DNA from 2 places in the Salicibibacter cibi genome. Region 1 is predicted to be linked to the other one. Evidence: riboswitches for the same ligand, from Rfam matches in the RefSeq annotation. Region 1 holds a riboswitch; the other holds the start of a gene.

Region 1 (16,292 bases):
CGTAAGCGGATTGCGGCGACGGACGGCGCGAACTGTTTCTGCGTACACCCGTGAACCTCCGTCTTTAAGGTCATCACGGGCAACAGCCGTAATAACGACGTGTTTCAAGCCCATTTGTTCCACGGACTCGGCAACTCGTTCCGGCTCGCCCCAATCAAGTTCATTGGGAAGTCCGGTTTTCACCGCACAAAATCGGCACCCGCGCGTGCATACATCCCCGAGGATCATAAATGTGGCCGTTTTTCTTACTGCCCAGCATTCATGAATATTTGGACAGCGCGCTTCTTCACAGACCGTATGTAATTTCTTTTCGCGCATCATCTTCTTAAGGCCTTTATAGGATTCATTTGTATTTAATTTTATTTTTAGCCAATCCGGTTTGCGAACATGCGCTTCTTTTTTCCCCATTTGATCACATCCTTTCCCTTCAACGCATAATATCGAAGAACAGAGACAACTGTACAGTCACTTTTTCTCTGTATTTAGCCAACAGTGACGCCTTTTTCAGTAGCAGTAATGATTGTGCCGGTTTTCCCCTGCAGGGCTTCCTCTGCCTTATCCAAAGCGCAGATGATGGAGGTGCCACCGGTTTTGGCGAAAGACAGTGCAGACTCAACTTTTGGGACCATGCTCCCTTTACTAAAGTGACCTTCTTCGATTTTTCCAATTTATCAACAGAAAGATTTTTCAAAGCTTTCTCAACTGTTTTCCCGTAGTTTACATAAACATAGTCAATATCCGTTAAAACCATGAGTACATCCGCTTCAATCTCTTCAGCCAACTTACATCCGTTGCGGTCTTTAGCAATAACAGCCTCGATCCCCACATCGGCATATGCACTTTTGCAAATGACGGGTATTCCCCCACCATCGATTGGCATCTTTCTTCATATTCCAACGGTTGGAGACTTGCTCTTTAAACTCATCGAAATCCATCCTGATTCATGTTAATAATGCATATCGTAAACCTTTCGGACAGATCATAAAAAAGGACAGAGAAAAGGTGTATACACCTTTTCTCTGTCCTTTTACCTGAGAGTTCAACTCCCCGTGACGGAGTTTACCCCTTTGGTGGCTTATGCGCTCTCCAGAGATGCGTCCCATTGCAGTCATTTTACCTGAGAGATTCATTCACAAGGTATTTATGTGAATGTTGCCCCTTCGGTGTCAACACTTATGTCGATCTCTCCCACAATTTTCATTCGCAAATATCAATATTTGATATTAGTTTAACAAACAAGAGGTTATAAGGCAATGGTTATTTGACAATTATTTAAATTTTATATTTACACACGTTTCTATGACATTGCCCAAATTCCTATGCTTCAAATGTAAGAGCCAACCTTTTATAATACTCAATCGACCGCAAGTAAGCATCAATATTCACATATTCATTCGGTTGATGGGCCAACTGCTCGTCTCCGGGGCCATAAATAAGTGTAGGGATCTTACTTTCCGGATTCAAAACGGCTGCATCCGTATAGTATGAAACACCGTAAACATCGTCGTCAGTAGCCTTAATATCTTTTGCGGTCTGAATGATTTGACTTGACGATTCAGTCAAGATGCCAGGCCTGTTTAGTAACGTCTCCATTTTAAAAGTTGAGTCATCGTTTTCTTTTTTAAACAAATCGGTTAATTTCCTTTTTAATTCCATAAAAATATTATCGTGGGACTGAGGCGGGATCGTTCGAATGTCGACATATATATGACATTGATCCGGAATAACATTTGTTTGCATGCCGCCTTCAATTTTATTAATCGATAAACTGCTTTCCCCAAGGGGGGCACCGGTAATTTTCCAATCCAGTCGGCATTCATCAAGGATGGCCATGACGTCTCTTATCCGTTCAATGGCATTAATCCCTCGATGCGGCATCGCACCATGTGCCGTTTTCCCGAACGTGATAATTTCAACCCATAATGCACCTTTATGACCGACGACGACTTTCTCTCGTGTCGGTTCACCGATGACCATTGCTGCAGTGTTCGACAGATCATGGTCATCCAAGTACGTTCTCGCCCCGCAGCTATCCACTTCCTCCCCCGCTGTCGCAAGAAATACAATATCGTGAGGCGGTTCTTCGTTTTGTAAATATAGTGACTCCACGGCTAAAAACATGGCAGCAAGGCCGCTTTTCATGTCTGAAGCCCCTCTGCCATATAGTTTATTCCCCGTTTGCTCTGCTTCAAATGGTGGGTAATCCCATTTTTGTTCCCCGGGTAAAACCGTATCCATATGACCGCAAAAGAAGAGCTCACGACGATCTCTTCCTTTAAGCCGAATGCTAAAGTTACTTCGGTTCTCCCCTAACTCTGTTATTTGATAAGGTAATCCGCTTTTCTCACAGCGCTCTACAAGAAGTTCTGAAACGTATGATTCATTACCCGGCGGATTAGAGGAATTGACCCTTAGCAACCTTTTCAAAAATTGTTCCGCGTTCACATACTCCCCCCTATCGCTTGCATTTTTAACGGTGTGACTTGCCAGCCGTTAACGGCCTCCATATCTTGCGAGCACGTAGAACATGCAATGACAACATCTTCCTTCGCCCTTAGCCACACATAATCCCCGGGCTTCGACAGCGGTTCTTGAATGTCATAATCTCCCCATTCATCAAGCACGTTGTTCATAAACCAATTGATAGGATCAGGTATGATTGCCGGATGTATCCCATGGGTTTCAAGGGCCTTTTTCAAATTGTCGTGGCAATTCGGATGCTCGTCGTCATCAAAATCGACTTTATACCTGTAATAATCACAGGCGGGGAAGAAAAAATCATGTTTCCCGACCGTTTCCTTGACGAGTTCCATGAGCGGTCGTCGTTTATTACTGTATAATCCATCCCCGTGCTTGAGACGAATGCTGCTTAATGAAGCACGCATATGAACGGGAGAAACATACTCATCGATGTCATGTTTATTAAAACAAACAAAATCCCCCACCTGCTTACCTTCGACATCAATGATAATTAATTCATCTCCGGCCTTTAGTTCTGCACTCCTACCTTCATAAGGAGGAATGAAAATTTCTTCTCGAACCCCTGTGCCATAAACCATATATCTGACCTCCCTATCCTTATTCCAAAAAGACGGCAACTGCCCGTATCGGTGACCCCGTCCCTCCGCGAATCTTTAATGGCAACCCAAAATATAAAAAGCGTTTCCCTACAATTTTGTCTAAATTACATAAGTTTTCCGTATTAGACATTTCATACTCACGACACATCAGATGCCCAGAAAACTTCGAGTCTTTAGGATTATCAGGTGCCGGCGCGTCGACGCCAATGTTAACGACACCTTTTTCTCCAAGCCATCTTCCGGCCTCTATATTCAGCCCCGTGTAGCGTGTAAGCCATTCATCCGTTCCATATGCCCGTTCATAATGACCGGTATACAGAAGGACGATATCCCTTTTTTCCAGCACTTGTCCTGATCTTTGCAATGCCCTTTCAAGGTCACCCGCCGTAATATAATCATCAGGGGAAACATGTGACACATCCAGGCAAATGGCAGGGCCATAAAAATATTCGAGTGGCATTTCATCGAGTTTCTTTCCGTTCGGGTCAAACTCGTAAATTGCATCAGTGTGTGTCGGACCGTGTTCATTAATCAAGAGATTATAAGTGGCAAATTCAAAGCCGACTTCCTTTTTAGATTCTTCATGCGTCTTGTTTTGAAATATAAATGTTTTTTGGTGAAGGGGAAAGACGGGCATGCCATTATAAATCTCTTGCGACAAGTCGACTAATTTAACATTACTCATAAATCGATCCTCCTCATTCTACGACAGTAGGTAGCACTTCAAATTGATTGACATCAATTAAACCCATGTCGGTAATCTTCCACTCAGGGCTTGTTACGAGCGACCAGAAAGATAGGTGCATAAATGGCACATGTATGCCACACCCGAGTTCTTCTTTAGCCAAGCGTGACATTTCATCTACTCTATCACTCACTTCTTTGCCGCTTAGTTCATCGCTGATTAGTCCTCCAACTTTTAGCGGCAAGTCACCGATCACTCTTCCCTCGTTTATCATCGCAATTCCGCCATTCATCGCTATGACCCGGTTGACGGCTGTCGCCATATCATCATAGTTCGTTCCGGTGACGATAATATTGTGCGTGTCATGTGCAACACTTTCGGCAATCGCACCGCTTTGCAATTGGAAACCATGCAAAAACGTTTTTCCGATTCGATTACTCCTTCCATGGCGTTCGACAACGAGGAGAGGGAGAACATCCTGTTGGAGGCAAGGCTCGACGACTCCGCCGGAAACATTTAAATTAAATTCTTCCGCACCTGTTAAGTTTTGGTCGGGAATGGCAACGATCGATCTAACTCTGGCTTTATTGCTATTTCGATTCGTAGTGATGTGTAGGTCTTCAGTTTTTACCCTTTTCCTTTTTACTGACGTTTTCGTGCTTTCCGGATACGTATACGAAGGAAGGTCTATCGTTAATTCACCTTTATCGGCTGCCGCATTTCCATTTAAATAAACTTTATCAATGGTCATTTCATTCAAGTTATCGATAACAACAACATTGGCACGTTTCCCCGGGGCCAATACACCTACATCCTTAAAACCAAAATGCGTGGCCGGATTGATGGTAGCCATTTGAATGGCTTCAACGGGATCAATCCCTTCGGCGATTGTCCGTTTAATAATGTCGTTCATATGGCCATCCGCTAAAAGATCATCAGCAGCCATATCGTCGGAAACGACGATCGCTCGCCTTGAATCAAGCCCTTCTTCTTTGATGGCACGAACACATTCTGCCATATTACGTTGGGAAGAACCTTCACGCATAAATACACTCACGCCATAGCGAAGTTTTTCAACGGTTTCTTCTTTTGTTGTCGTTTCATGGCAAGAAATATGAGTGCCCCCACTAATAATATGTGCAGCCAATTCTTTACCCAACAGTCCCGGGGCGTTGCCTTCCACCGTTTTCCCAATGCTGTTGGCATAGGAAACCGCTGCTACTAAATCATCGATGAGCTCGGGGGCATTTTGATAGACAGGATTGATATTGCTAAAACTTTGAATTTCACCGATACCTTGTACATTTTCATCATTCAATAAATCGTTCATATGTTTAGCAGTGACTTCTTCGCCCGCCGTCTCTAACCCGGGAGCATCAGGAACAGCAGCCGGGACAGTGAAATAGATCTGGTTCGGCAATGTTTTCGCTTCTTTAATCATTTCCTGCATTCCATGAACGCCAAGGACGTTTCCAATTTCATGCGGATCGCCGACCAATGTCGTCGTCCCCGTCGGGATCGATAGCCTTGAAAATTCCGTGCACGTTAACATCGAACTTTCAAAATGCATATGTGAATCTATAAACCCGGGGCTAATGAACTTTCCGCTTACATCTTCAATCGTTGTCGATGCTCCGATCAAATCTTTCACATCACCGACAAGTAATATATATTCATCCTTAATAGCGACATCTGCCTGATAAATTTCTCTTGTGACCGTATTAATAATGTAGCCGCCCTGAAGAACAAGATCAGCGAATAAATGTTGATCCAAGAGGACATCAATCAATTTACGACGCTGAATCGCTTCCTTGAAATTTTCCGCTTCCATTTGGTTCAACCCCTCCCATAATCACATTCCAAAATATCAATAATGCCGACAATGGCTGCATCAACAGGCGCATGATTGTTATCAAACGCTCTTGATGCCATACTTCCTCTAACGAAGATCACTTTTTCCCCAACCCCTGCACCCACCGTATCGACTGTAATAATGGGTTGCGATTGACTTGGTTGATCGTCAATCCCCACCGGCTGTGTAACCAACATTTTTGCACCGACAAGGCTTTCGTCCTTTCTTGTCGCCGTTACAGTGCCAACTACAATACCGATTTCCATATTAGGTGTCCTTTCATTCTTCACGAATTTGAATGTTATTTTCATAGGCTAAATCTCTGGCAAGCGGGGTAATGACCGTACTTGAATCGATAAAAACCTTATCGTCTGATTGTAATATCATTTGTTTAATGATTTCTGCGCTTATAATCGTCTTGCGTCTAGATCTAGAATGGAAAAATTGATTAACATCTTGTTCATCTGAAAATAATTGAATCCCGTAACTCTGGAGTTTATGCATTTGATTGTTCATTTCATTTTTTAAAAAAGGCGTCCCGTGATTTAATCCGTTTTGAGCCCACATAGAATGATAAGGGTTTGAACCAATATCTAAGGCAGTGACTGTTTTTCCTTTCAACAAACTCCATAAAATAATATGGGCGAATGCACGGCTTTCGTTAAAAGCCAGTATATCCGATATAAGCGAAAATGATAAAACTGGTATAAAAAAAGATGAAAACCGTTCCTTTAAGGCATCTAATCCATAATACGGAACGAATGCATCAATGCCTGTTAATGCATGGATATCCTCTCTACTGTATTGTTTTAACACAGAGTCTTCCATACTTATATAGATAGTCGTTCCACTTGCTTTTAATAGCTTTAATGCAGCTAACCCTCGTTCCATTCCGATCATATGATGAGAAAGAAGAGCCAGGATTTGCGGATGTTTCTGCAGTTCTGGCTCTGTTTTGTTTTTTTGTAAAAGTGCCTGCAAAGTGTAGGTAACAACAGCACTTTGCCTTTTTTGTTTCATGTTTATTCACCTTTGGAGAGTAGAGCGCGTTCAATTTCACTGTGAGGGCGTGGAATGACATGGACCGAAATCAGTTCACCAACTCGTCCCGCAGCATTTGCTCCGGCATCAGTCGCTGCCTTTACAGCGCCAACGTCACCTCTCACCATGACAGTTACGAGACCAAAACCGATTTTGTCGTATCCGCATATTTCTACATTGGCTGCCTTTACCATCGCATCTGCTGCTTCTATCGCACCGACAAGACCTTTTGTTTCGACCAATCCTAAGGCTTCACCCATTATGATGACCTCCTTGATTTAAGCTTTATTTGATTTACCATTTTTGTCATTTGCGTTATCGCCCTGATTTTCCTTTGCTTTTGCACTCGCAGACTTTTCTTTCTTTTCCGTGCCTTGACTAATCGGCACATTTTCTTGCGATTTTTTTGGTCCGTCCTTCGATTGTCCAGTTGCTTTGTTCATGAACTTATCAAGTAATTCGTCTTTAACATTTGAATGCGTGCGCGGGATGACATGTGATGAAACAATCTCTCCGACGCTTTCACCGGCGCTCGTGCCGGCTTCAACCGCTGAGGTAACCGCTGCAACATCTCCGCTTAAATGAATGGTGACACCGACAGCACCGTTAACACCAATAACCGTCTCGCTGCCAAGAATCTCAACATTAGCTGCTTTCACTGCCGCGTCAGCTGCAGATACTGCTGTTGTATAGCCGATCGACTCAATTAAACCGAGTGCGATCATTAAGTCCACCTCCTTTACAAGTATAGCTTAACGAATCATCCTATAAATTGACCCCCATTTTTTCTGAATACGGCTTCGGCTTCTTTAACGTCAGCTTGATTTCCTGCAACGAGTAAATATTCGTTTTCAATCGAATAGTTAATTGTTGTATTTGGAACTGCCTTCAATAAATAATCCAATAGCGCAACGTTACTGTAATAAGGAAGCCCTTCAATAAAACATAGCCCCTCGACCGTATCGATGATGCCTAGTTGCTTGGAAAGCCATGTGCTCGGATAGTCAATGTTAAATACGTCATAACGTTTCATCGTATTTCGGTTTAATTTTTGGAACAATTGGTTCATGACGCTTTTTAGCCAGTGTTCATCTTCATAAAATAACTCCAGTAAAAACTCGCCATTATTGTCTTTATCCCATTCCATATAAAACTTGATCGTTTGATTGTCTCTGATCACATTGTTTACATACACTAATTGACTCGGATAGCAGTTGGGAAAGTTAACGCTTCCTACGCTCGAACCTTGTGGATCACGATAAAAGAATGTCTTCAAGCTTTCAGATGGCTTCGAAAAAAACCAGGCGGCACCTCCCGCTTTAGATTCCCCTATCATTTTGGCGTGCCCTAAACCGTTAGAACCCTGATTGTAAACATTAACCCTTTCACCGTTTGTAAGCGACATCGTTTGTAACTTGGATAATACGTTACTCGTGTTGTTGTTTGGGATAACCGTTACGTTGGGTTCGTGTGTTTTTTTGGAAACTGAAGATGACCGTTCGTTTGACGTTGTTGACAATCGTTTATTTTTGTTTTGTAATTGATAATTTGGTCGTTGAATGGCATCAACAGAAGAGCTTTCCTTCTTTTGTTGAAACATTGCATTCTCTCCTCCGTCATTGGAGCTCTTCACACGTTCCGGACTAAGGATTTGCCCAACGACCTCTTTCATAAAATCCGACATCGCCCTGCCACTACCTCCCTATAGTAATTTTTCAAGTTCCGTATGTGGCCGGGGGATGACATTACTGGATATTAAGTCTCCACCGACACGGTCCGGTGATAGCTTGCCAATTTCAACTGCAGAATTAACATCAGCGACATCCCCCTCAATAATCACTGTGATTAATCCTGACCCAACTCTTTTTAAGTCAAGACAGCTGATATTAGCGGCTTTCGCCATTGAATCCAGCGCTTCGACTGCCGACGTCAACCCCCTTGTTTCAACTAACCCAATTGCACTCACTAGGCTCACCCCTCACTCGTTTACAAATAATCATTTAAATCAACCGTTACCGGTATAGATACTCGTCTAAATTCCTTTTTTTGGTCCAAAGGAACTGTAGCGTCAATACCCATTTTTGCCGTGACCCCCTTAGATTGTGGGAGGCTTCAAGGGGAGAACCATTACCCCCGGGCATGATCGTAATATCCATGTCGGCTTGGACTCTTGTCGCGATTGCCCATTCGACATCTTCGGGATTATATAGGTCAACATCATCATCCACAACAACCACGTGCTTTAAGTCCTTATCACTTGCAAATGCTGCCATTGCCGCTTGTTTGCCGTCCCCGTCCGTCTTTTTCTCAATTTGAACAACGGCATGTAGGCGAGCGGCTGCAGCCATTGTCACGTGAACCGATTTCACATCAACCACTTGTCGGATAGTCCTAAAAAGGGTCATTTCACGAACCAGACACATTGGCAGTTTCTCTTCTGCGCTGGCCGGAAAAATCGTTTGCGAAATCGCATTTTTTCTATAAGTTAGTGCAGACATTTCCACAATCGGTTGTGGCATATCGCCTCCATAATACCCTCCTAATTCCGCAAACGTACCCTCTGAATCCCGTTCATAAGGTAACATTCTCCCCTCAAGCACAATTTCAGCTTCTGCCAAAACTTCCAAATCCACGGTACGACACTGAACGACATCCAATGATTGGCCGAGTAATGCACTGGCTACGTTTAACTTATCCGAATGAAATAAATGTGTACTGACTTGAGATGCGAGTACGACAGCCGGGACAACGCCAAACATGACGGCGACTTCCAACGGTTCATTGTTTTGTTCAAACATTGAATATTGACGTTGTAGTTCAGGTGACGTAATTGCAATGTTTGTCCTGTTGTCACCGATAAAACCCATTCTTCGGATCGATGTGTATCTTTTTTCCCCATTTGGTTCTTTCACAACTAATACACCGGATACATAATAAGGACCGCAATCTTCTGCGTGAAAAGTCGGAATGGGAAAATACTCGTCCAGTTTAAACGGGGGATAAACAACATTTTCATGGACAGGCGCTGCATTAGAAGATACGGTATTCGTTTTAATGGGATGAACAATGCTTTCAACCAATGATGGAACCAATTCAGATGATGAAACACCTATACTGTCAGCCATTAACTCACGATCGCCACCAAGTCCGGCAATCATCGAAGAGTCATAACCTTTAATGCTATCAAACAGGAATGGTTCCTTTCCATCTTTTGTTTTGACGACAGCTCCAAGCTCAAATTTAGGATCAACTTCTTTTTTTATGCAATAGAGGAGATTTTTGTTTTCTAAACGCTCGATCAAATTTCTCATTGATACGGGGTTCATTGTTTCTCCCCCCATCTTTCGATAAGTTTGTGATCTATATTAAGTGCATCCAAAATACGTGACACGATAAAGTTAATCAGTTCCCAAATTTCTTTCGGTTGGTGATAAAATCCCGGAGATGCCGGCATGATTGATACATTTGCTTCGGCTAATTTTGTCATGTTTTGCAAATGAATCAAATGAAAAGGCGCCTCTCTCGGTACAATAATGAGGTTTCGTTTTTCTTTCATCGCAACATTGGCCGCTCGGGTAACCAATGTATCGCCTATCCCATTTGCAATCGCTCCCAATGTATTCATGGAACAGGGTACAATGACCATTCCGTCCGTTTTAAAAGAACCACTGGCAACCGGCGCAAATAAATTACTGTCATCATGAACCTCAGCAAATTGTTTCATGTCGTTGATGTTGACACCGCATTCGTATTGCAACACCTTTTCTCCCGTTTTAGTTGCAATAACGTGTGTCTCTATGCCTAACTGATGAAGGGTGCGGATCAATGTATATGCATACAAAGATCCACTTGCTCCGGTAACCCCCACAATGATTCTCATTTTTTAATTTCTCTGTTTCTGGGAGAATTTCTGTTTCACTGCTGTTTTGTACTCCTCTGTTGTCATTACCTGGCCAAAAATCCCAATATCCACCAAACCTGCTTCATGCATTTTATCGGTTTTCGAAGATGTCGCATCCGATAAACATACGACGTTATACGTATGATATAAAGCATCGGAGGCAGTGCTTCTTACGCAAACGTTCGTCCAATTTCCTGTTAGCACGACAGTGTCAATACCTTCTTCACGAAGGAAAAGATCCAAATCGGTATATGCAAACGCACTATGGCGCCGTTTCTGGACAATATAATCCCCTTTGTCCTCATCCGGTTGTAATTCGGGTATAAATTCTGATCCCCATGTCCCCTTAATTGCGTGAACGGGCCTTACTTTAAAATCGGCATCGTTTTTTCGATGGGTTTCTTGAATGAATACGACCTGAATGTCATTGTCATGGCTAAAATCAATTGTTTCTCTTATTTTTGGAACGATTTTTTCATTATTCTCTACTCTAAGAGCGCCCCCTTCCTTAATAAAATCGTTCAACATATCGATGACAATGATGGCATGTTTGTTTCCTTTTACGTCCATTTTAAATACCTCCCGCAAATTGTTTTTCTTTTTCTTGTACCTTTACCGGTCTCCCCAACGTATTTTCCGTTTCATATTTCAATTCGCGATCAAGACGTTGAATGCTTTGACGTTCAACATATTGTCCATAGCCTGGTTCGCTTACAATACCGCCATCATCTGCATCATACACAGTTTTACCCCGGACAATTGTTTGCACAGGGATGCCTTTTAGTTCCATCCCATGGAATGGGGTGTATTTGGCATCCGTGAGCACATTGTCCTTGTCTATGGTGTACTCACGATCGAGATCGATCACAGTGAAATCCGCATCACTACCAAGCTCCATCGCACCTTTTTTCGGATAAATTCCGTAATGTATGGCGGCGTTTCGGCTGGTCACTTCTACAAATCTTGACAATGATAAGCGCCCTTTGTTCAAACCTTTACTCACTAGAATAGGTACCATTTGTTCGACGCCAGGCATACCAGGGAAACTGGTCCAAATGGTTGAACCCTTCTTTTCAGTTTCAATGTTATAGGGTGCATGATCGGTTCCGACGAAATCGACCGTGCCATCTGCAAGTCCCTGCCAGAAAGCTTCATTGTCTTCTTTGCCACGTAAAGGCGGTGCAATTTTGGCAAATGTTCCCCATTTGTTCATGGCTTCCTCTGCGTTCAACACCAAGTATTGAGGACACGTCTCTGCTGTGACTTTAACGCCGCGTTTCTTTGCTTCACGAACGAGTTCGACACCTTTTTTGGACGTCATGTGAACAACATGAACACGGGCGTCCGTTTCTTCAGCGAAACTGAGAATCAGTTCTATAGCCGTTTTTTCAGCTATAACTCCTCTTGCTTCTGACCAGGCAACCGGATCTTCACGGCCTTCATTTTCCAACTTACTGGAATAAAATGTACAAATATCAAGGTTTTCGGCGTGAACACCGATAGGTAAGTCTGTCGGCGCAACATGACGGAATATTTCGAGCATTTCTGCATCAGATACCGGCGGAAACGTCGGTACAGAAGGTGTCATATAGACTTTAAACGCAACAACGCCCTCATCGACTTGGGGTTGAATGTTGTGAAGTAATCCTTCTCGAACATCTTCACCCGTCATGCCGCCCCAGAAGGCAAAGTCAATCACTGCCTTATCCTTAATGGCATTTAATTTTTCATGAAATTGTTCGCGACTACGTACAGACGGTTTTGTTGTACAAGGCATATCAATGTGAGAAGTTAGCCCACCCTTTGCTGCTGAGCGTCCGGCGGCATCAAACGTATCACGATGACTAAATCCCGGCTCCATAAAATGAGTGTGAGGGTCAATACATCCCGGAACGACCAACTTTTGTTTTACATCAACAACCTTATCGGCTTGCAAACCGTTAATGGAATCGGCAAAGCCGACAATTGTTCCTTGATCGACTAAAATATTCGTCAATACTTGTCTGTCCCCCTGCGGAATATTAGCATTTTTCACGATTAAATTCATAAAAGACTCCCTTTCTGTGATAATAATATTTATTAGAAAAACTTGGATTACGCCAGATGCTTAATAGCGAAAACCATAGTTTTACTTATACTTTACAAAAGTTAAAAATTTTAAAGTCTACAATGAAAAACCGTAGATGAAAGAGGGTATATGTATATACCACTCTACACCTACGGTTTCTCAGCTCTCCGATTAAACAGAGAATAAGCACCCGTGTTAAATGTTATGAGAAAACTATGACGAATCAATCGCCTAACATCCCCATCTCAACTTAGCCGCCTGATTCACATATGGAAAATTACTATAATCGATCTTCTTTAAAATAGATGACCGTACAAGCAAATTCAGTCTCAGGATCGAAATCCTTTAATACGGTGTGGACATCTTTACTCAGGTGATATTGAATATCCCTTTTCAGTCTTTTTTTAAATTCGGAAATAAGCGCTGCATCGGCTGCGATCGTTAATTCTTTATACTGATGCTGGAGAGCTTCCAAGTCTGGGGCGCGTTTATGTTCACTGAATATCACAACGGCATTATTAAGGAACTCAATCTTTTGCTTTTTTACTCCTAAACCATACATCTCTTGATTGACTTTGTTATAAAGTTGTGAAATATCTTTCTTAAGAGTGCTCCTCAGCGAATCAGAAACTGCCTCCATATTACCCCTCCAATTGTTTTAGTAAAAGTCACCCCGATAATACAGCGTAAAAAACTTTGATTATGTGAAAAAATGTATGGACTCCGCTTATTCTTATAATATACTGCCTTTTAAAAATCGTCAATACTTTTTTCTAATTTTGTAACATCCGTTACCTCAATGGGTGAATCGTCCTTGTAGGCGAGGAAACAGTGCAAGGAAGCCCGTCATACATGCCCAGTGTTAAGAAACTCCATCAGAATGTCCGAGAACTCCCCCAAAGCCGCGTACATTTTCGGTCATTGATTTGGTGCCCCCCCGGCGTTCTCATGGGAAGCGTACAGAAATGGTTCTGCTTGCCATTGCTCATGAACCTCCAAGATGGGGAATACCATTTTTGGCTGGGGCGAAGCCTCATCAGAACGGAAGAATTCTCATACTGATTGATCAGGAGTTTGCGACTACGGGGACAAGGGCTCTATCAGGGACCTGTATAAGTACCGGTTCAAGATCGAGGGGACTGAAGCAAGCCATTGGTGAATTTGACTACCGGTTTTGGAGCAAGGCCATGCCCAAGTTGAATTGATATCGGAAAAAAGGAGAATCTCATCCATTGGAAGATGTTGTTGATGAAAAAAACAGGGAAAACATCCGATTGACCATTACAGTCATCGCAGGCTTCGTGATGTGCCGTTGTTTTGCGATTGACCTCTTTGACTTATCGCGGTGCGTTACTCCCGTCGTGTGCCTACCCTCTTCTTTCGCTAATCGCGGACACCTTCGACGAACATCGTCTCTGAAGCCATAGGCATGGCTTATTTGCGTCGGCTTTTTTTGCATATTTGATCGAAACCCGCATTTACCCATAACGAAAATCATTCATTCCAAGCAGGAAATCACCTACTTGAGGTGATTCACTGGTTTCTTAGTGTTCAAAACTTCCACTATTTACTTGAAATAATATTTACAACATATTGACAAATCTGTTATCTCGCTTTACTATTTTTATCAATACTCTGAAGGTGAGACCGATCAATCGGTGCACGATCAGACCCTAAAATGACAGCGGTTACTAACCCTTTGTTTATCGGAGGTTTTTGGAGCCGTAGATGAAGATGCCACGTCTTCATCTACGGCTTTTTTTGGCACTTGCATGACCATCTCAGAAAAAATTCACTAAAATTAATGAGCCTAAATGAGAGGAGTGGTTTCATAAAATACACCTTTTCGTATTTATGTCATGAATGTTTTTCGATTCCCTATAAATATGAATTGACACAAAATTTATATATGTGAGGTAACCTAACATAATGATTGTATTTTTTCATCGCATCTTTTACAGTTATAGATATTCTCATATAGGGAGAAGGAGGATTAATTATGGAAGGTTATAAATCAATTTTTGATAGAATCAGAAATGAATACAAACTATATATTGTTGCATTTAGCATTCTTATTATCGCAGAGATTATCGGGGAATTCGAGTTTGCAGTTGGTCCCGGAATGTTAATATTATTCCCAATTTTCTATGGAATAATATTAGGTGTTATATTAGGCCCTGATTTAATTGGGTTGCTTAAAGAGAAAGATGTTAATGCAGCAAAGCCTTTGGTTTTAGTCGCTATAGCACCTTTCATTGTCAACATTGGTATTACCGCTGCCGGGAATATACCTGAACTTGTGAGCCTTGGTCCAGCCTTAATATTAGGTGAATTAGGAAATGTTTTTACCGTCATTATTGCATTGCCAATAGCACTGCTTTTAGGGATCAAAAGAGAAGCAATAGGCGCTGCCCATTCTATAAACAGGGAGGTTAATTTAGCTTTAATCACCAATTTATATGGTCCCGAGTCAGCTGAAACAAGAGGAACACTTTCCGTTTATATTATGGGAGGGTTATTTGGAACAATCTTTTTCGGTTTCTTGGCTACCCTGGTAGCTTCTACAGAATTATTTCACCCCTACGCCCTTGGTATTGCGTCAGGTGTAGGGGCAGGAATTATGATGGCTGCCGCAACCACCAGTTTAGGTCATGTATACCCTGCATATGCCGACGATATACTTGTACTTGGTGCTGCGGGCGATATGTTAACGGGAATGACAGGGCTGTATGTCGCATTATTTATCGCATTACCTCTTGCTAATAAAATTTACAGTGTTTTGGAACCTAAACTTAAAATTAATGAAAAATCAAAATCTAAAGTTGGAACTGAAAGGAGATACGATGATTATGAAGCTTAAAGAGTGGGTAATTTTATTCATTTTTATAGGTATGGGCATTCTTGCCGTAAATTTAATTGGATACAATACATCAATTGCAACTTCTTTTCCCGGAGTCGTCGTTTTATTGTCTATTGCATTTTTAGCAGTTTGCATATGGAAAGTAATACCATTAAAACTCCCCGTCATTATTTATTGTTCCCTGTTGGGATTACTTTTAGCATCCCCAATTTCACCTATATCGGGTTTTATAACCGAATCTGCAGAACAAATAGATTTTAAGGCGCCACTTACTATGGTAGGTGCCTTAGCTGGAATTTCCATTGGAGCAAGCATTCATCAGCTTAAAAAGCTAGGTTGGAGAATGATTATTATAGCTTTGGCCGTAATGGCAAGTACGTTCATAGGATCTGTGATCATTGCCCAAATTGTATTGAGTATTACCGGTGCCATTTAAATATATTATCACCACTAGAATAAGCGATGCTGTCGATTAATTATTTTGGAAAATTAAAGGAGGTCAATATTATGAACAACTTACATACCAGTGATATGATCATAAGAAATTGTTCCATTTTAACACCAGAATTTAGGATCAAAAGTGATCAATCTATCGTTATAAAAGAAAAAAATATATTAGCGATTAATGACACATCCATTATTGATGAACAATACACGACCTCAACGACAATAAAAGGCAAAGGGAAACTTTTTATGCCGGGGTTAATAGATGCGCACATGCATACATGCCAGCAATTTTTAAAAGGGAGAATAGCCGATGAATATCCGATGATCTGGACACGAATTATGGTTCCTTTTGAGAGCA
Region 2 (16,292 bases), 1.5 Mb from region 1:
TCTTCGGTAGATTAGGTCGGCGATCTCCGCTTTTGAATATCCCTGTACAAATAGATCAGTGCAACAAGGTAGATAAATCCGAAGAAAAATCCGGCAGTGACATCCGTTAAATAATGAACATTAATAAAATAGCGGCTCATACCGATAAGCAAAATAAGCATGGAAAAAAACAATTGTGTGAAAAAAATAGCCTTGGAAGAGTTTATTTTTTTAACAATAAAATAGGCGGATAACCCGTAACACACCATGGATATCATTGCATGACCGGATGGAAAACTATACCCTTCTGCATTTGCAGCAACCAGTATGCTTGGGCGCTCCCTTTCGACAAGTTCTTTAATAAGTAAATTAATCCAGTGACTGCTGAGCGAACCTCCAGAAAGGATGAGTGCCGGCAACCAGTCCCTAAAAAGCACCCAGAGAATGATGGCCATCACAATGTTCAACGGAACAAGAAAAGTCCCAGAGCCTAATTCCGTAACTCCCCGGAAAAACGTATATACAAAGGTATTATCTAGGTGTGCAACAAGATCTCTTGTCCACTGATCAACATAAGGAACCGTACCATTTACTATTTTCACAATCCAAATGCCTGTCAGGATGAACACAAAGAACAATAAAAAAACAATATAAATTTTTATTCGCACAATGAACGTGTCTCCTTGTCTCATGAAATGTATTAGAAAAAGAGGCGATACCAAATGTGTTGGCGCCGCCTCTTTCCTTTGACACAACCTTGCAAACAATTTTCCACTACATTTCACATCCGATATAGTCTTATCTCTTCTTTATTTTAAGCGTTGTCTCCTTTTCCGTCGTCAACCATAACTTGATGATTTTTATCCCACACGGATGAAAAAAAGACATCTTCCAGTTTTTTATACCCTTTTTCTTTCAATCGGGATCTTAGCCATTGTTCATCTCGGTGAAGGAGTTTTAAATTTTCATGTTGAATATTCCCTTCCACCACAACAGTGATGGGGAATCCCGCTTTTTCAACATTCAAATGTAAATCCTTGCGTGTAACAGGGTGGGATTCTTCCTTGAGCACAACACTAAGGTCTCCAAAAGGCTCAAGAATAGCATATTGAATGTTTTTTATGTTTAAATATCCTTTGCTTCTGAGACTTGAAAGCAACTCAATTAAGGAATAACGGGTTTTTTTTAAATTTGACTTGATGATTTTTCCATGCTTGATGAAAATCACAGGCTCTCCTACTACTAAGTAATGAAATTTTCGAAGTAGGCTTAATCTCGCCATAAAGTAGTGCAAGCTCCCCACAGTGATAACCCCAAGATTGCCTGGCCCAGGGTATTTATTTCAATGGGAGATGTAGCAATGATAACCAAAAAAAAGACAGCGACTAAGTCATGAGGAGTGATTTGTGAAAAAGCGGAATGGCCAAACATGCGAATGATGAATAGGGTTAAAAGGAATAGGACAATAATTTCAACAATGAACAATGAAGCCACCTCGAACGTAAATACGATTTCGTCTCCATCATAGCGTTTGTGCATATAACCATTTTATACAGAGGTCACTGAAACGACCTCAACGATTATTAAATGAAATCTAGTCACCAATCGCTCAAATTATTTTAGAAAACTTGGCATTTCGCCAAGGATGGCGAAAGTCAAAGGTCTTTCCTACATACGAACATTTATACTTTCTGATAGTGTAAATAAAAAGAGGGAGCCTCCGCAAGCTCCCTCACCTTCTTACATACATCTATATTTTATCATATATAGCAGTAATAATGGTTGGGATGGCAGGATTCGAACCTACGCATCATGGAGTCAAAGTCCATTGCCTTACCACTTGGCTACATCCCAGTCTACATACATTATTATAGGCAGCAAAAAAAAGTTTATACTTTTTTTGCGAAAAAAGAAGGAAAAAAATTTTTGTTGTCGAATAGTGTTATTGTGAGAGAGCCCCTTGACGATAATCAGGGAGGTGCCCGATTGACGACCACACAAGGAGAATGTACGAAACTCTTCCGCTTTGCCTACGAAAGTTACGCCACAGATATTCATTTCCATCCCTATCCCGCCTACACTATAATTTTGTTCCGGATGGAAGGCGACTTAAAGGAGATACGCCGTATTCCCCGCGCAGATGCGGATAAAATGGTGGCGCACCTGAAATTTCAATCCGGGATGGATATTGGTGAACGCCGTCTACCTCAAAATGGTTCGCTGATGCTTCAACAGATCGGGCGGTTATCCGTACGGTTATCAACCGTACCGATTGGGGAAGGGGAGCGCCTCGTCGCCCGTCTCCTTCCTGCCAATGAAGATGTTGCATTGGCGCAACTCCCGCTTTTGGAAACGACTTCCCGGGACCTACATGCGTTGGCTGAACGCGAGCATGGGTTAATTATTTTTACCGGTCCTACAGGTTCGGGAAAAACCACGACGTTGTATGCCCTCCTGCATGAAATTACCAAACAAACGAATCGCCATGTCATTTCCGTGGAAGATCCGATTGAAAAACCACGCCATAAGTTTACGCAAATGCAAGTGAATGAACAAGCGGGTCTTTATTATGCAGAGGCATTAAAAGCAGCGCTTCGCCATGACCCGGATGTATTAATGATTGGAGAGATCCGGGATGAACAAACAGCAAAGATAGCGGTGCGCGCGGCGATGACCGGTCATCTCGTGCTAACGACCCTTCACACACGCAACACGAGTGGCGCTCTCGTGCGATTATTGGAGTTTGGCGTGCCGGCGAATTATTTATATGAAAGCATAGCTGCCGTCGTTGCCCAGCGCCTTGTGCATGACGAGCGCGAACAGCGAAAGGCGATCTTCGGCTTTTTGGCGAATGAACCGTTGCAATCGTTACTCGATGATTGCGTGCAAAACATCCCGCTTTTCTATGATGACGGTTTGGAGAACCAACGCATGGAAGGGATCGCACTCGGCTATTTGCCAAAGGAAGCGGGGCGTCTCAATCATGCTTAAACGCAAAGATAAATGGAAAGCGATCAATAAAGCCCGTTTTTTCCTGAACGTAGGACGCTTGTTGCAAAGAGGGTACACGTTAAATCACGGGGCGCAATTGATGATGTACGGAGAGCGTCCGGAAGCGCGAGCGACGGTTTCCTCATGGGTTGCAACGTTGCAAGAAGGGCGGCCGTGGGCAGAGTCGTTAGATCTCTTAAATATCCCCTCAGATATTCGTGCCTACTTGTACTTTTCCGAACGCTACGGCATGCTATCCCAAGGTTTTTACTACGCGGGCCGCATGCTTCAGCAAAGAGAGCGCTTCAAAGATAAAGCGCGTAACCTCGCAAGATACCCGATTCTTCTTATCTGGATTATCGCCACGCTTTTCCTCTTTATGACGTTGTTTGTTTTCCCCCAATTCGAAGAATTATTCATGACGATGGACATGGATTACCCGGCGATCACGACGTTTGCTTTTGCCGTTTTTCGAGTCCTTCCATATGTTTTTGCAGTTCTGATCATGTTAGCGTTTCTTTTCTATGTTTATTATCAACGGAGGTTTAAAAAACTAAAAGCTTTTCAACAAATGAATAGAATCCGGCAAATTCCCGGTGTCAAGCCTTGGATCAACTTGTATATTACGTACACGGTCAGCTTGCAAATGAGCCAACTTTTAAAAGGCGGGTTGAGTGCGCATGATGCATTGCAAGTGTTTGTCAAACAGACGCAAATGCCGTTTTTGCAAGCGGAAGGAGAACGTTTACAAGCAGAATTAAACGAAGGCAAAAGCTTACACGCAGCGATTGAAAACGCGTCTTACTATCAAAAAGAATTTGCCGACGTTATCCGTCACGGACAAGCGGCAGGCCAATTGGCTGAAGATCTCGTCCAATACAGCGAGATGCTTTGGGAAGAGCTTAACGAACGCACAACAAAAACGACGGTCATGATTCAACCGATTTTGTTTCTTGCTATCGGCGGGTTTATGTTATTGCTATTCCTGTCCATATTCGTGCCGATTTTTCAGTTAATTTCATCATTGGATGGAGTGTAAAACAATGGCTACAAACGAACAGAATCTATTGCGGCGAATCCAACGCTTGGAACGAAAATGCGACAAGATGGAAGCCCGCATGATTTATTTGGAAAAATGTATCAATTGCTTGGAATATCAACAACATGACGATACCAAAAAACTGGTCACACTCGTGTACAACCGCAAAGGAGGAGGCACACGGTGAAAAAAAAGGATGACGGCTTTACGCTGATCGAGATGATGATCGTTTTGTTAATAATTTCCATATTACTGCTTGTCGCAATCCCAAACATGGTGCAAAACAGCAACGTCGCCCAAAGCAAAGGCTGTGAAGCAACCGTTGATTTGGTGCAGGCGCAAGTCGGAAGTTACATGGTAGAAACGGGCGATTATCCCAGCAGTTTAAGTGTTTTAGTCGACAACGATTATGTGGACAGCGTTACATGTCCGGATGGAAGCCGTTTGAACCTCGATGATAATGGAAATGTCAGCGCTAATGAATAACAACGAGTATGGCCACACGCTCATGGAACTCGTCGTCGTTTTGCTTATTTTCTCGATCTGCTTAGGCATACCGACACTCTCCTATGTTCAGCAAGACGAAGGGCGGGAAATGGAGGCGTTTGTTTCCGAATTTGAGCAAGATCTCCATTATGCCCAACAACAGGCGATGGGGAAAACGGTTAATGCTCGGCTCGATATCCAGAATGCCACGGGCAGTTATCAAGTTGTGGTAGATGGAGAAACCATGAAGCGTGTCCCGTTTCCGAAGCATGTTTATTTTCAAGGCGTGTCGATGTCCCCGGAAACCATTCGTTTTCGACCGAGTGGGAATACGGACGATTCCGGTGAAATCGCAATACGAAGCAGCGATCAATTTTACCGTGCGATGTTTCTCGTTGGTTCCGGGAGGTTTTACGTTGAAAAAGTTGAAAAAAATAGCTGATGGAGGATTTACGTTAATGGAGGTCATAACGGCTCTTTTGCTTTTATCCGTAGCAACGGCCGGCATCATTCCTTTAGTATCGATTTTGTATACCGAACGGGCGGAAGTGCAAGCGGAGCGCGACGCTTATCGCATCATCGAGCGAGTGGGCTACGAGCTTGAGGATCACGACATTGAAACTGTTACGGTTGCCGATACGTCTTATGTTGTTCGTAATGAAAACGGAATGACCTGTATTTATTGGCAAGGGCCGGCAGGGAGGGAAAAGGATTTATGTCTCGAGTTTCCTCTGTAAACGACCGGGGCTTTACACTTTTGGAAATGGTCATTGCTATGTTTTTGTTCTTCATTGTGATCGCGGTAGTCCCTGTCTTTTTGCAAACGGCGACTTCCCCGGGTTCAGACTTGTCGCGCAATGATCAGGAAATCCAGACCTGGTTTCAAGAAATCTCAAAAGAGACAAAATATGCGCGTGGCTATGCAGTCGAACAAAACAGGTTGATCATCACGGATATCGACGGTGTAGAACGCAGCTACAGAAGAAGCGGAAGCAGTTTGATCAGAAGCGGAAGAATCGGCGGCCATTCGGTTTTGCAAAATATCGACGGATTTCATGCCCAACTTGTATCGGACGGGGTGATGATTACCGTTGACGCGAACGAGAAGCAATATAAGAAGTGGTTGCGTCCGACCAGGGCACCCGAGGAGGAAGACATTTGGATCAAAAGGGAGCTATAATGCCGTTTGTTCTCGTTCTATGCCTTGTAATAGCCGGCATGGTCGGTCATCAGGCTGTGTTGCTCACATTCGAACGGGAAGGCTTAGAGGCCCAGCGAATGTTTATGGTCGCAAATCTGTTGTTGGAGAAAGGGGAAGAGCAATGGTGGGAAGCATATAGAGACGATCGTACGTCGGACAGTGGCTTTTGGGAGTTTGAAGAGGGTACCGTTGATTATCGCTTGTCCTCGGTAAACGGAAGCGATTATGAAGTGGTGATATTGAATGCGGAAGTCGACGGGGGCGGGAATGTGCAGCATTACTACTACGTAAAAAAAACCGATAGTGAAAATGGAAAAAAGGACGAATGAAATAAATGACGGCGCTGATCAAGGTCAGCGCTGTACGTTTATTTGCGCTATTGCCCGCGCCGTACAAAACCTTAGCCAATTTCGCATGGAAAGTGTTGCATTCATGATCCGGATAAAATAAGAAATAAACGGGCAAGCTATATACCAAAAGGAATGGAAGGAGTGCCCATCTCATGAATCCAAACCCTTATTTTAAATACCTCGTTGAATCCTTTTTACGCAGGCTTGACCGATTTGCCGCTCCAAAAGAGATGAGCCGAAAACAGCGGCGGAAGTTAAAGAAAAAAGAAAAATCGCGGTTATTCACTGTATTCGGAGCAATTCCCACTGCGATAAAAATTAGTATGCGCAAATCAAGGTGACAAATATTTGTCGTTTTGTCACGTGAAACAGGAGAAAGTAATTTACAATTGATCCATCACTCATATATAATAAGAACAGGAACATGATGAGAAGTGGAGGAGGAAAATAAGATGAGTCGCATGTACCGTGTGATGGCTTTTTGGACAGGGGTCTTCGCCGTATTATTTTTTGTGGGAGAAATGTATGAAGTGTCCCTGTTATTCTTTGCTAATACGGCGGCATTCGTAGGGCTTGGTTTTATGGGGCTTACCGAACGCACATATTTATACATATTCGGTGCTTACTTAACTTTATTTATGGTTGGCTTTTCTTACTATACGATTTTTCTCATGGAACCAACCCTTGGTCATTAAAGCATGACCATGAAAGGCGGCTTCTTTAACCGCCTTCTCCCTATAAACCATTAAGGAACGGATTGCCGTCCATTTCGGCGGAAATCGTTGTAACCGGTCCGTGGCCACAAGCAACAGTTGTATCTTCCGGGAGTTCCAAAAGTTTTTGATGGATGCTGCTGAGAAGGGTGGTTTCATCGGCGCCGGGGAGATCGGTGCGTCCGATGCCGCTTTGAAAGAGGACGTCGCCGGAGAAAACCGTGTCGGTAGGTTCGTGATAGTATGAGACACTTCCCGGTGAATGGCCCGGGGTTTCAAATATCCGAAAAGCAAAAGGGCCTACGGTTAAGCTTTGCTCGCTGTCGATTAAATGCTCGGCAGGACGCGCGGTTATACCTTCGGGACTCATGTTGACCGAAAGATTTTTCGCGGGATCTTGTAACCAGTGCGCTTCACGTTGGTGAAGGTAAACCGGGATGTTAAACGTATCGCGGATATGGTCAACGGCACCGATGTGGTCAAAATGTGCATGGGTTAAAAGAATGGCAAGGGCTTTTAGGTTTTCTTTTTTCAAGGCAGCTGCAAAGGACTCGCCGTCCCCGCCCGGATCAAAGATAACCGCTTCCCTTTCTTCGTTGTAAAGGACAAAGGCGTTGGTTTGTACAGGGCCCAACGGGGCTTGCTTCCAATTCATCATGAAAATCAACTCCTTCTTAAATCTATAAACCATTGTACATGAAAAAATGAAAGAAACGAAACATAAGCAAAGCGTATGTATGGACATCATTGATACGAAAAGGAGAGAATGGATATGGCAGTGGGATCAATCGTTACGGCAGTGGCTGTTCTTTCGGTTTTTGCTTTTTTCCGTGAGTTAAAACGAAGAAACTTTATCGGGGTCGGATTTTCGGCACTCAGCATTCTTGTCTTTGGTTTTTTTGGTTTAATGACTTTGCTTGTAAGTGGAGCACCGGAAATGTAGAGGAACACTCGTCGCAATGACGGGTGTTCTTTTCTAAAGATTGGAGAGTTAGAAGTTAGAGGCTGGACAGAGAGGGTTTTTCTCACTTCTAACTTCCAAACTCTCATCTAGTGTTGAGTGGTTGAATTACTCGGTCACCCAGTATCGGGCAAGGTCCGTGTCAATCGACCGCAAGCAGCCGCCCATCGATCTATTTTCGGCGATCACCCAGATTTCAGAACGATAGAAGCCTGTGCAAAGAAGGGCAACCCAAATCAACCCGTGCCTCAGTGGCCTTTGCAGGTGCGACCTTTTATTTCAGCCATGCTGTACTAGTATGTATCCTTTCGCAAATAAAAGATGCCACCGTTAATAAAGGTTAGCTCGATCGCCGGTTGATATTGTTGATGGATCGCTTCTTTTTCCAAGCTATATGCATCATCGTTTTCCTTATCGGACGTTTCATAAAAGCGATCGAGCAAGGCTAAATCGTCTTCCATTCGATTGGTGGCTTCATTAGCCCAAGCGTGTTTTTGGTTGCGAATATCATTGAGAAGGTATTTTTTGATTCTTTGTACGGCGCTCATCGGTTGAATCAAATGGGCCATTGTAAACGTATAATCGGGGATCGCAGAAACGAGCGGGAGTGGCGCCAGTCGTTTCATGAAAAGATCAATGGTTTCCCCGCTAATTAATTGAATGCCAAAGCTGCGGATGATATCGCGTCTGCGGTGGCAAGTGTAGGAAATGCGCACGTTTAACCCGAGCCAAGGGTATAGGGGCGTCTGGTTTTTTTCATGATGATTTTCGTAAAGCCGTGTGACTGCGCCCTTTTCAGCAGCGGAAGAAAAAATTTGATGAAGACGGGGAGAGCCGAAATGCACTTTTTCTGCAGAAGGTGTATCAGCCCTTATATCCGTAGACAAGTTCAATTTCAATGGTTTCGGTTCCCCGCCGGTTTTTTCTAAATAATGCCAGTAAAATGGGCGGTTCATGAGCTCGAGATCGAGCATTTTATTGAGTTGAACTTCCAGTTTGGACGGTGTGTTTTGTAACAGCCCTGCTCCTCCGGCGTGAAAAAAACGGCGAAGGTAGTTATGAACTTCTGCCTGTTCCATGTTGATCTCCCTCCTGATTCATGAGCTCGGTTAAATGATGAAATTTGAGCCGTGCCTCGCCTTCTGTGCCGGAATCCAGAGCATCCTCTACGTATCTTTCCAATTCCTGTCCGGAATAGCGTTCCAAAATGTCGTCCAAACGCCCGATGACGCCTTCGAACATATTGATTTTTTCATAAAGGAGGTTGAGGATGCGTGCTTCTACTGTATTTTCAATTGCGTAATTCGTAATGTGTACATCATGTTCTTGGCCGAGGCGGTGAATCCTTCCAATGCGTTGTTCCACGCGCATCGGATTCCAGGGAAGGTCATAATTAATCATATGGTGGCAAAATTGTAAGTTTAACCCTTCGCCGCCGGCTTCAGTGGCAATCATGACCGGGACGTGATCACGAAAGAGCATGCGCATCCAGTCTTTTTTGCTGCGTTTAAATCCGCCTCTAAACGGGACCGATTTTATTTTATGTTGGGCAAGAAACCACTGCAGGTAGAGTTGGGTTGCCCGGTATTCCGTGAAAATAATCGTTTTTTCCGAAGAAGCCCGGAGTTGTTTCAACATTTGCTCCGCTTTTGCATTTGTTTGGATTTCATGCATGGCGTGAACAACGGGAGTAGCTTGTGCTTCGTTTAACATCCCGTTTTTCATCATGTTTGAAATTGTCACCCCCAAGGCTTCTTTGCTGGAACATGCTTCCCTTTGTAACGTCGTTAATGAAAAACCGTGGAGGTCTTGCACTGTTTGTTTTAAATCGCACACGGCATCATACATGGCGCGTTCTTCTTTCGACATTTCCACGTTTACATTTTCAACATGCCGATGAGTCCAGGACACGTTCGTATTGTCGCGGCGGTTGCGGACCATCACGTTTTGCACGAGTTTCTGAATGTCTTCGGTTGCTTCTGTATCGTTTTTGTACTTGGCTTTAAAGCTTTTTTCATCGCCAAGATGTCCGGGTTTCAAAATCGAAACGAGGTGAAACAGTTCTTCGATCCGGTTTTGCACAGGGGTGGCGGTACATAGTAAACAAAAGCGTTTTTTCAGCGCTTTGATGAATGCATAGTTTTTCGTGTTGGCATTTTTTAACTTATGTGCTTCATCAATAATGATCATGTCATAAGGTTGCTCGAGTACGATTTCCCGATGGGGGGAATGTTTGGCGGTGTCCATCGAAGCGACGACGACATCGCACCGATCCCATACATACGTTTTCTTTTGGGAGACGGCAGGAATGTAAAATTTTTCATTAAGCTCTTGCGTCCATTGATTCACCAGGGACGCCGGGGATAGAATAAGCGCCTTTTTGACGAGGCCTCGTATCATGTATTCCTTTAAAACAAGACCGGCCTCTATCGTCTTCCCAAGCCCTACTTCGTCAGCGAGGATGGCTTTCCCGTTCATATCTTCAACGACACGCCTTGCTGTCTCAAATTGATGATCATACAAGGAAAGTTCCGGCAAATGCGTGGGAGCGACGAGTCCGTCGAAGGATGGGACCGCTTTGTGCGTTTGTGCTTCATAAGCAAGTTGATACATTTCCCATGAAGACCATGGGCCTTCATGATGCAATGCTTGTTTAAATTGGTCCTCCCAGTCGGCGGAGAAATGGATATCTATGTACATAATTACCCCTTTTTCCCTTTATTTTTATTTTAAAGTATAAAAAAGATTGGCAATGGATAAATGACGTGCTACACTAAATGCAACAGGCTTTCCTAACTATGTTAGTGTGTGAATGTGGAGCGTTTTTATACATTGGAATAAGCGAATGATGACAGAGGGAGAGACCGTTCTTCCCAGAACGGCGCCGAAGGAGCAAACCGGAATGGTGAATCTCTCAGGCACATGTACTTCTGTTTGACGCGACTCTGGAGAGCGCCCTCGCGGCCACCAACGAGGACAATTTTTGCCAAATGCGGCGAAAAAGAAACTTTCTGGTAGACCGACAGAGCTTTTCAACGATAAACGTTGGAGAGTTCTGTCTTTTTTTATCTGCATGGTGCAACGAAGGCTTTCGTCATAAAAGCTTTGTGAAGACCAAGTTTTCTAATAAATATAAAAAGGGGAGATTGACTTGACAGAAAAGCGGCGCACCATTCTTTATGATAGGCATGTGGCGTTGGGGGCGAAGATGGTTCCGTTCGGAGGCTTTGAAATGCCTGTCCAATACGATTCCATCAAAGCGGAACACCGTGCGGTGCGGGAGGCGGTTGGCCTTTTTGATGTTTCCCATATGGGGGAGGCATTGATTGCAGGGGAATCTGCATTTAACACCGTACAAACAATCTTGACGAACGATGCTTCCAAATTGGAAGTGGGCAAAGCTCAGTATTCATTGATGTGCAATGAAAATGGCGGAATAGTGGACGATTTTCTCGTCTATCAAATGGGACCCGAAAAATACATGGTCATCCCCAATGCCGCCAATCGCGAGACAGATATCGCTTGGCTCAAGCAACACGCGCAAGCGGGTACGACGGTGACGGATGTTTCCGATGATTACGCGTTGCTTGCGCTGCAAGGCCCGAAAGCGGTTGAGGTATTGCAATCATTAACAGATGAAGACGTGGGGGCGATCGGTACGTTTCGCTTTCAGACGGACGTAGCTGTTGACGGCCGAAGTGCAATCGTGTCCCGTAGCGGTTACACCGGGGAAGACGGGTATGAAATCTACTGCGGGACGAAAGATGCCGGCGCTATTTGGGACGCGTTGCTTACCGCCGGTGAAAGCGTTGGCATTAAACCTTGCGGGTTAGGTGCCAGGGATACGCTTCGTTTTGAGGCTCGCTTGCCGTTGTACGGCCAAGAACTTACGGAGACGATCAGCCCTTTGGAAGCAAAGCTCGGCTTTGCGGTGAAAGTAAACAAAGACGCTGATTTTATAGGGAAGAAAGCGCTGGCAGCAGAAAAAGAACATGGACCGGCTCGTAAGATTGTTGGCATTGAGATGATAGACAAAGGGATTCCGCGCACGAATTATCCCATTTTTGATGACAACGATAATGAAATCGGACATGTTACTTCCGGGACGCAGTCACCGACGCTCGGAAAAAATCTCGGTCTTGCGATCGTGAAAACGGAGTATGCTTCCAACGATACCGAAATTATCGTAGATGTCCGAAAACGCAAACGAAGAGCCAAAGTGGTACTGACGCCGTTTTATTCCCGATGATAAGTGTTGGGATGCAGATGGATAAAAGATAACTGGAGGGATTCAAGATGGAAAAAACCCATCGCTATCTACCGATGACAAAAAATGATCGCCGGGAAATGTTGGAGACGGTGGGAGCGAGTGACGTTCCCGAATTATTTTCCGATATACCGGACAACGTCCGTTCCCGGTCGGAATTGAACATACGACAGGCTTTGTCGGAGCGAGCACTTGTCGAGCATTTCCAATCGTTGGCTTCTAAAAATGAAGCGGTGAAAGATTACCCTTCCTTTCTCGGTGCCGGCGTATATGACCATCATATCCCGTCGACGGTGGACGCGGTCATTTCACGATCCGAATTTTACACGGCATATACGCCGTATCAACCTGAAATTTCGCAAGGAGAATTGCAAGCGATTTTTGAGTTTCAAAGCATGATTGCAACCCTCACCGGCATGGAAATTGCGAATTCATCGATGTACGATGGCCACACCGCCCTTGCCGAAGGAGCATTGATGGCCGCCACCCAGAAGAGAATGAAAAAGCAGACGATATTGATCTCCGAAACCGTGCATCCGGAAGCAAGAGACGTGGTGCAAACGTTTGTGAACGGTCCGAGGCTTACCTTGAATACGATCCCAAGCAATGCAGGAAAAACAGATGTCCAATCGTTAAAAGATATGCTTCATGATGATGTTGCCGGTGTTGTTGTGCAGTATCCGAACTTTTACGGAACGATCGAAGATTTGAAAGCACTTCGTGAAGCGGCAGATGCCGTGGATGCGTTGCTGATCGTAAAAAGCAACCCGCTTGCGCTCGGTGTCCTCGCTCCACCCGGTGAATTTGGAGCGGATATCGTCGTAGGCGACACCCAACCGTTTGGCATTATGGGGCAGTACGGCGGTCCGCACTGCGGTTATTTTGCCACGAAAAAAGCTTTTATGAGAAAGGTGCCGGGCCGACTTGTCGGTGAATCGGTCGATGAAGAAGGGCAACGCGGATATGTGTTAACGCTCCAAGCACGCGAGCAGCATATTCGACGGGACAAAGCCACCTCTAATATATGTTCCAACCAAGCATTAAACGCACTCGCTTCGTCGGTAGCCTTGGCTGCATTCGGGAAACATGGCATTAAAGACATGGCTGTGCAAAATATGCAAAAGGCCCATTACGCAAAAACGTCTTTGCAGGCCGCCGGCTTTAGCCTCGTGTATGACGGTCCGCATTTTAACGAATTTGTCATCGACGTTGGTTCTTCGGTAAAAGACGTAAATCAAGCGTTATTTTCCAAGGGAATGATCGGCGGATTGGACTTGGGTCGCTTTAATGGGGAACAAGATCATCACATGCTCGTTTGCGTGACGGAACTGCGCACGAAAGCGGAAATCGATCAGTTTGTGGAAGCGTTAAAAGAAACGGCAACCCAATAAGACGGAAAGGAAGTGACATCCCTTATGAAAAGGAAAGGACAAGCGCTCATCTTTGAATTAAGCAGAGAAGGCCGCAGCGGAGCATCGTTGCCTGAAAATGACGTTCCGGAGGTCGATGTGGAAGCGTTATTACCGGATGATTATGTGCGAAAAACGGAACCTGAACTTCCGGAAGTGTCGGAGCTACAGCTGATGCGCCATTACACGGCACTGTCAAAACGAAATTTCGGTGTGGATTCCGGCTTTTATCCACTCGGTTCCTGCACGATGAAATATAATCCGAAAATCAATGAAGTGATCGCCCGGATGCCGGGCCTTGCCCACCTTCATCCTTATCAGCCGGAATCGCACGTGCAAGGGGCACTGCAATTAATGCACGAGTTGCAGGAGTCGCTCGCTGCGATCACCGGCATGAAAGAAGTTACGTTACAATCGGCAGCCGGTGCCCACGGGGAATGGACCGGGCTCATGATGATTCGCTCCTTCCATGAAGCGAACGGAGATTTTAACCGTACGAAAGTGATCGTCCCGGACTCTGCGCACGGTACGAATCCGGCTTCGGCAAGTGTGGCTGGCTTTGACCCGGTGACGGTTAAGACGGATGAACGAGGACTCGTTGATATGGACCATTTGCGGGAAGTGACCGGTGAGGATACAGCAGCATTAATGCTTACGAATCCGAATACGCTCGGACTCTTTGAAGAAGACATTGCGGAAATGGCTGAAATCGTTCACGGCGCGGGCGGCAAGTTATATTACGACGGTGCCAATTCCAACGCGATTTTAGGAAAAGCAACGGCAGGAGACATGGGCTTTGACGTCGTTCACATGAATTTGCATAAAACGTTTACCGGCCCGCATGGCGGTGGCGGCCCGGGAAGCGGCCCCGTCGGCGTGAAAACGGAACTTGTTCCATATTTGCCCCGGCCATTGCTTGTGAAAGAAGACGGGCAGTATAAATGGGATTATGACCGTCCGAAGTCTATTGGGCGCATTAAACCGTTCTATGGCAATTACGGCATTAATGTCCGTGCCTATGCGTATATCCGTTCCATGGGGCCGGACGGCCTGCGCCAAGTATCTGAAGACGCCGTTTTAAATGCCAACTATTTAAGAAAACGGCTGGAACCTTATTACGATATTCCTTACCCGCAATATTGCAAGCATGAGTTTGTTTTATCGGCAAAACGGCAAAAGAAACTGGGTGTGCGCGCGCTTGATATCGCCAAGCGTTTGCTCGATTACGGGATGCATCCACCAACGATCTATTTTCCGCTCAATGTGGAAGAGTGTATGATGATCGAACCTACCGAAACGGAAGCGAAAGAAACGCTCGATGAGTTTGCGGACGCAATGATCGCGATTGCCAAAGAAGCAGAGGAAGATCCGGATCTTGTACTGGAGGCGCCGCATGAAACGGTTATTTCTCGGCTTGACGAAACACAGGCCGCGAGAAAGCCGGTATTGACATATTTGGATCAATAGTTAGAAACGGCTCATCATCCTATGGTGGGCCGTTTTTTAAAGGAAACATTTTTAATGGGCGAAGGCTATTGGGAATAAATGTAATCCTGTTTATAAAAAAGATGTGCCGCTTTTATACCATTGGATGTAGTTTGGGTAGTTCGTCTTAAGGGTATTTTTATAGTAAAAAGCGGTATAATTCTTTTTGTGATCGTGTGATCTATCAGTGCTTAGTTTTAATTACATAAAGGAAGGGAAGACGCTGTGTTTTATGTCCATCACTTATAAATTCCCATTTGCATTAAAGCCAACAACTCCATCACATGTTTATTTAGGGCCTAACTTGGCTGCAGAAATGACGAGGTATTTTGGTAGTAGTCCTAGTAACCAAGTTCAAATGAGGCAGAAACAAAAATATGTAAATTTTATGATTAAGGATTATCTGAATAGCAGAGAATATATGATTAACCAAGACTACGGTGGCTTTTTTAAAAAACAGGGATGGGGAGTTTATGACGAAAAGGATAGGAAAGTTGCTCATCTGAAAGTGGAATACTCTATGTTACGTCTTAGGCTTGTTGTCCAATGGGGAAATACTCAAATAAGGATTAAGTTTAAACTTTTTCCTAATGAAGCAGAAATTGAACAGAAAATAGACGGAGAATATATAAACGTTGGTTCAACAATTGTTTCACATGTCTTTGGCAGGCAAATTGAAGTAGATCGAGATGCAGCGGATAAAACCGAATTGGAATTTGGACAATTTATGGCTATCATTCATACAGGGTGGTGTTGTTCTGGGAAATTATAAAGTAAAGCTCATCAGGGGTTATAGAAGGGGAAATTTCGCGATTGTCCACCCTTTTTTGGAGGATCCATTACCGCTAGGTGCCTGCGCCGGCGGTTTATCTACATGTATAATTGCGGGTTAGGACCCGAACAGCAGTTAAAACCGGGATGAAGGGTCACTAACCGAGTAATTAGCACCCGAACAGAGGCAAAGACATGCTCGAAGGGTCACTAATCAGGCAATTAACACCCGAATAGCCGAGGGGATCGGTTAAAGGGTCACTAACCGTATTATTGGTGTCCGGTCAGTGGTGAAAATCAATGACACGAAGCAACGCTGATCGTAACTAAACATAATGTAAACCTCTCCATTGGTGGAATGATGCGCGTTTAGATCCATCTCTTTTCAAAATGCAGGCTTTTTTAATAAACAATAAATACATTATGTTAACATGATGTATTTGGAAACCCTTAGCAAGTAAAACAACAAGGGTTTCCAAACTCTATTTCTTCTTTTTCTTTATTTTGCCTGTCCATTTTTTAAATCCGTTTTTCAAATAGTGAAGGTTATCGTTGCCGGTTTTTTTCTTTAGAATGCGTGCGGCTTGGCGGCTTTTCGCGCCTGAATTGTCATAAAGATAGACTTGTTGGTCTTTGCGCA

The links. A riboswitch is a leader RNA that binds a small molecule or an ion and turns the genes downstream of it on or off. The one in region 1 is predicted to bind glycine.
Region 2: another riboswitch for glycine. It lies ahead of gcvT (glycine cleavage system aminomethyltransferase GcvT); the one in region 1 lies ahead of HUG20_RS14715 (amino acid kinase family protein).

What each region holds. Positions count from the first base shown of each region.
Region 1 is NZ_CP054706.1:2,960,239-2,976,530, forward strand. Features, by position in the region: gene lipA (lipoyl synthase) at 1-408, opposite strand, end outside; gene HUG20_RS14715 (amino acid kinase family protein) at 428-880, opposite strand; glycine riboswitch at 1,017-1,093, opposite strand; glycine riboswitch at 1,096-1,201, opposite strand; gene HUG20_RS14720 (M20 family metallopeptidase) at 1,318-2,445, opposite strand; gene HUG20_RS14725 (DUF1989 domain-containing protein) at 2,442-3,059, opposite strand; gene HUG20_RS14730 (cyclase family protein) at 3,079-3,765, opposite strand; gene HUG20_RS14735 (adenine deaminase) at 3,779-5,596, opposite strand; gene HUG20_RS14740 (EutN/CcmL family microcompartment protein) at 5,602-5,883, opposite strand; gene HUG20_RS14745 (hypothetical protein) at 5,897-6,637, opposite strand; gene HUG20_RS14750 (BMC domain-containing protein) at 6,640-6,918, opposite strand; gene HUG20_RS19600 (BMC domain-containing protein) at 6,937-7,383, opposite strand; gene HUG20_RS14760 (hypothetical protein) at 7,419-8,342, opposite strand; gene HUG20_RS14765 (BMC domain-containing protein) at 8,361-8,624, opposite strand; gene HUG20_RS14770 (UbiD family decarboxylase) at 8,671-9,984, opposite strand; gene HUG20_RS14775 (UbiX family flavin prenyltransferase) at 9,981-10,538, opposite strand; gene HUG20_RS14780 (cysteine hydrolase family protein) at 10,542-11,129, opposite strand; gene HUG20_RS14785 (dihydroorotase) at 11,131-12,606, opposite strand; gene HUG20_RS14790 (Na-translocating system protein MpsC family protein) at 12,908-13,267, opposite strand; gene HUG20_RS14795 (DUF3100 domain-containing protein) at 14,627-15,487, shown strand; gene HUG20_RS14800 (hypothetical protein) at 15,477-15,923, shown strand; gene HUG20_RS14805 (amidohydrolase) at 15,995-16,292, shown strand, end outside.
Region 2 is NZ_CP054706.1:1,460,688-1,476,979, forward strand. Features, by position in the region: gene HUG20_RS07460 (phosphatase PAP2 family protein) at 12-647, opposite strand; gene HUG20_RS07465 (DUF421 domain-containing protein) at 794-1,261, opposite strand; tRNA gene HUG20_RS07470 (tRNA-Gln) at 1,759-1,833, opposite strand; gene comGA (competence type IV pilus ATPase ComGA) at 1,966-2,970, shown strand; gene comGB (competence type IV pilus assembly protein ComGB) at 2,963-4,009, shown strand; gene HUG20_RS07485 (hypothetical protein) at 4,014-4,196, shown strand; gene comGC (competence type IV pilus major pilin ComGC) at 4,193-4,495, shown strand; gene comGD (competence type IV pilus minor pilin ComGD) at 4,476-4,937, shown strand; gene HUG20_RS07500 (type II secretion system protein) at 4,912-5,232, shown strand; gene HUG20_RS07505 (prepilin-type N-terminal cleavage/methylation domain-containing protein) at 5,211-5,675, shown strand; gene HUG20_RS07510 (hypothetical protein) at 5,654-6,025, shown strand; gene HUG20_RS19960 (YqzE family protein) at 6,199-6,387, shown strand; gene HUG20_RS07520 (DUF2626 family protein) at 6,499-6,741, shown strand; gene HUG20_RS07525 (MBL fold metallo-hydrolase) at 6,782-7,414, opposite strand; gene HUG20_RS07530 (DUF2759 family protein) at 7,532-7,702, shown strand; gene HUG20_RS07535 (YqhG family protein) at 8,014-8,799, opposite strand; gene HUG20_RS07540 (DEAD/DEAH box helicase) at 8,777-10,420, opposite strand; glycine riboswitch at 10,566-10,660, shown strand; gene gcvT (glycine cleavage system aminomethyltransferase GcvT) at 10,872-11,969, shown strand; gene gcvPA (aminomethyl-transferring glycine dehydrogenase subunit GcvPA) at 12,017-13,378, shown strand; gene gcvPB (aminomethyl-transferring glycine dehydrogenase subunit GcvPB) at 13,403-14,863, shown strand; gene HUG20_RS07560 (hypothetical protein) at 15,114-15,653, shown strand; gene HUG20_RS07565 (rhodanese-like domain-containing protein) at 16,135-16,292, opposite strand, start outside.